One region of the Cyanobacterium sp. IPPAS B-1200 genome, then DNA from elsewhere that is predicted to be linked to it. Evidence: predicted binding sites of a transcription regulator. Region 1 holds the regulator's gene; the other holds the start of a gene.
The links. Region 1 encodes NtcA, which controls nitrogen genes in cyanobacteria. Its sites were predicted from a motif close to TTTGTANCNNNNGNTACAAA; they were not measured.
Positions count from the first base shown of each region.

Region 2: a site for NtcA is predicted at 1,788-1,807, ahead of A5482_RS01270 (DUF4278 domain-containing protein). Genes of this name have one in related genera too.

Region 1 covers NZ_CP182899.1:718,320-721,747, reverse strand. The annotation lists gene A5482_RS03235 (molybdenum cofactor guanylyltransferase) at 1-294, opposite strand, end outside; gene A5482_RS03230 (DNA phosphorothioation-associated protein 4) at 559-1,014, shown strand; gene ntcA (global nitrogen regulator NtcA) at 1,022-1,699, opposite strand; gene fabI (enoyl-ACP reductase FabI) at 1,846-2,631, shown strand; gene A5482_RS03215 (TM2 domain-containing protein) at 2,850-3,392, shown strand; gene A5482_RS03210 (hypothetical protein) at 3,389-3,428, opposite strand, start outside.
Region 2 covers NZ_CP182899.1:290,463-293,890, reverse strand. The annotation lists gene hmpF (pilus motility taxis protein HmpF) at 1-803, shown strand, start outside; gene A5482_RS01275 (hypothetical protein) at 863-1,603, shown strand; gene A5482_RS01270 (DUF4278 domain-containing protein) at 2,011-2,433, shown strand; gene A5482_RS01265 (aldo/keto reductase) at 2,436-3,404, opposite strand.

The DNA of each region.
Region 1 (3,428 bases):
AATTAAATCACAGGGTAATAGTAAAACCCATTCAGTTTTGATGAAAGATAATCCATGGCAAAAAGCGATTAAAGGCCCTTGGTAGGGGTAAGATTCAATGATAAATTTAGTAGTATTCGGAAAAATAGACTGATATGGATGTTCTGAGGAGGTAATTATAAATACTTGATCACTTAATTCTGTAGCGATTTCGTAAGTTTTAGTCAACAAATATTGTCCATCAATAGTTATTAAAGCCTTATCGAAGCCCATACGGGAGCTTTTTCCCCCTGCTAAAATCAACACAGAAATCATATTATTTAACTGACGTTACGCACTCATTTATAAGTTAGGTTTTATCTGTAAATTTTAACAAGGGGCTTAAGCCCCTTGCCCAACTCCTAGCCCCTGCCCCAACACGTGTATGAACATAGGGTGAACATCCAACGCTTTTACTACCTCAAAATGATTAATTATATTTTTGCGTAACATCAGTTATTTAAAATCTTTGGTACAAACAATGTTGGATAAATTAAAGTTTAATTATCAAGTAATTATCCATTTTTGATTAATAAAAATATGGCTAGTAGGATTAGGATTGACCAAAATAAAGCATCTTTCGTGCAGAGTTTAATTTTAAATAGTGATAACCCAGAGGGGATATTTGAAACCTATGCTGATATTGTGGCATTTGCTGCGGCGGTGGGTAAAAAATATGATTATCGTTCACCCCTTGAACATATAGCCCAAGAGCCTTCCCCTATTAGTTATGATGTTTTCATGTCCCGTGGTTATGATTTATTAATTAATGTTTTGGCAATCACCGCCATGGGTAATTTAGATGTATTTTCGGAGAATGGGGGGCATGAGGATAAGATAAATATTTTTGAACAATATGCCAATGGCGGTTTATCTTATTTACAAGAACAGTTAACAGGGGCGATCGATTATCAGGAAAGACTTTTGCTGCTTTTGAATAAAGAAAGACACAATACAAATCCTACCCAAGAGTTTGATTTAAGTCGTTTTTTGTAACATTCCTTTAGGCGAATTGTTGGCTGAGGGCAACGGGGTTATGGACGGTGATTTTCTTCTTGGTAATGGAAATCATGCCATCTTGGCGGAGTTCTCCTAATAGTCTGGTAACGGTTACACGGGTTGAACCGATCGCCTCTGCGATCGCCTGATGGGACAATTTAAGATCAATAGTAATACCATTTAGGCTAGGAATACCAAAATCACGACAGAGAATCAAAAGAAAACTGACCAAACGGGAAGCCATATCACGGTGGGCAAGGGTTTCAATCATCATTTCTGTTTGCAAAATACGGGAAGACAAACCCTGCAACATCAGACGAGATAACTCAGGATTTTCCTTTAAAGAACGTTGGAAATGCTCAATGGGAGCGGATAATAATTCCACAGGGGTAAAAGCTACAGCATGGTAAAAGCGATCGCTCTTTTGCCCCGTAATCAAAGATAAAACCCCAAAAACACTATTTTCCCTCAAAAGAGCCACAGTAATCTCCTCTCCAGCCTCATAGAGACGAGATAACTTCACCGCCCCCTTAACTAAAAAATAGACCCTTTCCGCAGGATCTCCAGGAAAAAAAATAGTTTTACCCCGTTCAAACTTTTCCATCACAGGGGTGTACATTCCCCCTCCTATTTGACGAAATACCGAGGCGAGGGGTTGCTCTTGAGTAGGTATTGGTTGCATAGACAGTAGTTAATATTTAATAATTGATCGTGCAAATGACGCTTTCTATAAGAAAATAGCTTAAGTGTAAACTAGATAACCATTTTATCGTTTAATCGCTTTAACAGACCATTGTCTTTTATTTCAACCAATAAAATTTATTAATTATGTTAGATTTAACAGGAAAAAACGCCCTCATTACAGGTATTGCCAACAATCGCTCCATTGCATGGGGTATTGCTCAACAATTACACAAAGCAGGGGCAAACATCGGCGTTACCTACTTACCTGATGAAAAAGGACGTTTTCAAAAAAAAGTAGGAGAATTAGTAGAACCCCTTAATCCCAGTGTTTTCTTACCTTGTAATGTCCAAGACGACGCTCAAATTGAAGAAACTTTTAACGCAATCAAAGAGAAATGGGGCAAAATTGACATTCTCATTCACTGTTTAGCCTTCGCCCAAAAAGATGACTTAACGGGTGATTTTAGCAACACTTCCCGTGATGGTTTTAAAACTGCCCTTGATATTAGTGCTTACTCCCTAACCAGTCTTGCCCAAGCTGCCAAGCCATTATTAACCGATGGGGCAAGTATTGTTACCCTTACCTATCTTGGTGGTGTAAAAGTAATCCCTAATTACAACGTGATGGGTATTGCCAAATCTGCCCTAGAAATGAGTGTGCGTTATTTAGCTGCCGAATTAGGTTCCCAAAATGTGAGAGTTAATGCTATTTCCGCCGGGCCTATTCGTACCCTTGCATCTTCTGCGGTAGGGGGTATCCTCGATATGATTCACCATGTAGAAGCCACTGCCCCCCTCAAGCGCACGGTTACTCAAACGGAGGTAGGTAATGCGGCCGCTTTCCTTTGTAGTGATTTATCCAGTGGTATTACTGGGCAGGTTATCTATGTGGATGCTGGTTATGAAATTATGGGCATGAGTCAAGGGTAAGTCTTTTTATTCTTAATTCTTGTTCGTAACTGTCCCTCTTCCTTTTGGGTGGGGGGCTTTTTTTATCGAAAAAATTCGGTCAAAATTTTAGTTAAATTAACTGCAGTGCATGGTTTTGGGATTGCTTTTTGTTGCATGACGGCACAAAAAAGAAAAAGACAAGTCACAATGGAAGGGTAGAAATATTTTATTGCGGTATTTTTTTCGGAGGCAGATTGATGAATAATGTTCCCACCAGTTATCTATTTTGGTTATTTTGGTTAGCTGGTTTTGCTGGAATACATCGTATTTATAATAAAAAGTACGTCAGTGGACTATTTTGGCTATGTACTTTTGGGGTTTTTGGCATCGGACAAATATTAGATCTTTTTTTGATGTCTGATATGGTGGAGGAGCATAATTGGAAAATGCAAAGAAGATTAGGGATGAGTCCTGAAGAAAAATATTTGGCGGGAGGGTTTCATGCACCTAATCAAATTTATACTCCTTCGACACATCCTCCCGTGATGGAGGTTAATCTACAAAAACCATTGCAGGACAAGAATAAACCTCTATCTAATGAGGAGATTATGGTTAAGTTAGCGCAGACGGCTAGTAATCATAATGGTAGATTGTCAGTGACTAGGGCGGTGGTTGATACGGGTTTAACTTTTGAGCAGGTGGAAAGGGGTTTACAGATAATGTCGGAAAAGGGTTATGTGGTTATTAATAATGATCCTGTAAAGGGTCATATTGTCTATGATTTTATGGATATTTGTTAGGTATCTCCGTTAAGGTTAAATACTTTTCCATTCATT
Region 2 (3,428 bases), 430 kb from region 1:
CCAAAGAAGGTATCCACCGTTTACAAGAGGAAATCTACCTTTTAGGGGATGATGGAGAAGAGCAACAAGTGGATATTGAAGCCTTAGAAACTATGCCCCTAGGTGACTTAGAAGCCAAAGTAAATGAAGTAAAAGACGAAACTGCTAAGGTGGTTAATTTTGTTAATATGCAAGAAGAAGAATTAACCCTCCAAAGCGATGAAGTAAAAGAGATTCAAGAGAAAATTTATAGTGCCAGTGACGTAGATAAACTGAGTCTTGAAACTGAATTAGCGGATTCTCAAGAAGCTATGAAACTATTAAATGAAACTCTCGTGGGGCAAAGACGAAATCTTAAAAAGCAACAAAAGGTATTGAATGAGTATCTGAAAGTATTTAGTCGCCGTAAAGGAATTATTGATCTCGATTTTGCCGAGACAATTAATATTAAACCACTTCTAGCAGAAGTAAAAGGTCAACAAATGGAAATTGACCAAAAAATTGAGCATTTTACGAATGAATTAAATCAGTTAAAAAAAGCTCAACAAAACGAACAAGAAACCGTTAATTTTCAAGAAAATAATTATCAACAGACTGAAAATCAGTTGCAGTCAAATCAAGAAAATGTTGAAAATATGTGTCGTCACACTACAGAAATACAGGCAAAAGTTAACCTGTTAGAACAGGCATTACATCCCATTCAAGATCAATTAAATCATATTAGAAATAATGCCCAAAAACTTCAAGCGGATGTTGGACAAATTCATACAAAAGTAGAGGCTCAAAATAATGCGATGAATGAATTACAATCAATGTTAAATTAGGAGTTGAATGAAATTAACTTTAAGATTTAATTTGATAATTATAAGCTCTACAAGCCTCTATGAAAATTAGTTTTTTATCCCATAGATATGTTTTAATACTAGGCATTATTTTTCCCTCCTTTATGGGAATTAATAATACTCTTTTTGCTCAAAATATTGACCTAGAAAATAGACAACAACAATTTAACATTCCTGCTGATGTCATGGAAAATAGCCCTGTATGGCAAAAATGGGTAGAAGAAACTCCGAATTTATTAGATGAAATCAGAAATAAGCCTAGTTTTCCCACTCGACTGAGAATCGGTTATAGTGAGTTTCCTTCTAATAATGCCATTGGGGGAATTTCTGTGGGAATAGAAGATGTATTTATCGGTAAAACCCCTTTAACCTTCAGTGCCAAATATGCTACTTCCTTTGATGAAGAAGATAGTCAAGGAAATTCCTTAGAGCGTCGTTCTGTGAGTGCTAATTTAAACTACTATGTATTACCATTAGGGGGTTATTTTAACATTGCCCCAGTGGTGGGTTATCGCTCTATTACAACAAATGGTTATAGTACCGATGGTATAAACCTCGGAGTAAGAGTTGCGTTACCATTATCTCCCCAAGGGGCGGCAGATGTGTTTGTCACTCAAAATTTTGTAGGGTTGGGTAGTAGTAATGAAGTTGGTATTACAGAAATTACCGCTGCCTATGCCATTAACAAGAGTTTACGTTTATCTACCCAAATCGAGTGGCAAAATTCTATACAACAGGCAGACTCTCAAGTTAGTGTGGGTTTGGAATGGATGTTTAAATGATAATTAATAATTTATCATTCGTTACCTTGAAATTAAATAACAGTATTTCTACCCCTTTCTTTTGCCTGATATAAAGCATTATCTGCCCTAGAGATGAGGATTTCTTTGTTAGATAAGCCGTATCGCACTTTTATTTGTCATCAACTCTCCATTTTATTACAAAATACAACCAAAATAACAACTTTCTGTAACAATTGATACAGAAAAAATCCATCTTATTTAAAAGATGCTACATTGAGTATAGGGAAAAATATATCCCCCATAGCAAAGAGCGAATAATATCAACAGTGCTAAGACTCTATGGAAATAAGCACAAAAGATAACATCTAATCAGCACTGAGATGAAATTTTAACTAAGTTGATAAATAAATTTTTAAATAATTGAAAAGAGGTATAAATAAATGAAAATGTCCTACAGAGGAAATCAACATCAATCCAGTGAAACATCATTATTAGAAGTAAAAGAAGCAGATATATTAGGTAAATATAGAGGTGTCGAATGTCGCCAGAAACTTCCCCGACACATTCCCCAGTTACAACCAAAAATTTTCTTGACATATCGTGGTGTCGCCTATAGTAGTAATCCCAATGCGCAACCTTACTTTATTCCTCGCCAAGAGGAAAGGCAACAAGAAAAAGAATGTCTCTCCACTGTCAATGTTATCAGCGAAGAAACTAAATGTAATTTAGGTGCTATTCATCAAGCCAATTTGCGCCGTAATTTAGAACGTCGCATGGAAATAGCTCAAACCAATGAAAACTATCATTTGTTGGCAATGTTAAAAAAAGAAGCTGATGCCCTCGATGAGAAAAAAAGCATCAAATGTTAACCTTATGAGTTAAGCCAAGGTTTAGTAATTTCTTCTAATTGCGCCACCTCATCACTGCTTAAACTCCACCCCAATGCCCCTGTATTATCTTGGGCTTGTTTGGCATTTTTTGCCCCCGGAATAGGTATGACATTCTCCTGTGCCATTAACCAGTTAAGGGATACTTGGGCAGGGGTTTTCTGATATTTTTCTCCCAGTTGTTTTAAAAGTTCGAGTACGGGGGCAATTTTGCTTAAACCGCTGGAACTAAAACGAGAGTCCATTTTTCTAGCACCTTCTGGCTTAGTAGTATTATCAAGGTTATATTTTCCTGTTAGTAAACCTTGGGCTAGGGGGCTATAGGCAAGAAGAGTAATACCTAATTCTTGGGCGGTTTTGAGGATGCCTTTGGCTTCAATTTTGCGGGTAACGAGGGAATACTTTACTTGGTTAACGGCGAGGGGGATATTTCTTTTGGCAAGAATATCTTTTGCCCTTTTCATTTCTTCAGAGGAATAGTTACTAACTCCGATCGCCCCTATCCTACCTTTTTCCACTTCATCTGCCAAGGCATTCATGAGGTTATCTTGACTCATGAGCATAAAAGGCCAATGGACTTGATATAGGGGAATATAATCCATTTGTAGGTTTTTGAGACTTTGGGTAAGGGCATCAGCTACACAACCACCGAATAACCGCCAAGGTAGGGGGGCGTATTTGGTCGCAATGTCAATTTTTTGGTCTGTAGCCTTACAAAATTCTCCCAAAAGTTGCTCGGATTTACCACTGCCATATACCTCCGCAGTATCAAAAAAAGTTACTCCCCCCGCCACCGTTGCCTTAAATGCTTCTTCAATCTGGCTTTTACCATAGGTTTTGCCATAATCCCAGAAAAAGGAGTCTCCCCACGCCCATGTACCAATGCCGAGGGCTGATACTTCTATGTCCGTATTGCCTAGTTTTCTGGTTTGGGTAATGTTGTCGGTAGTCATAGATAATTAGTTATATTAAGTTTT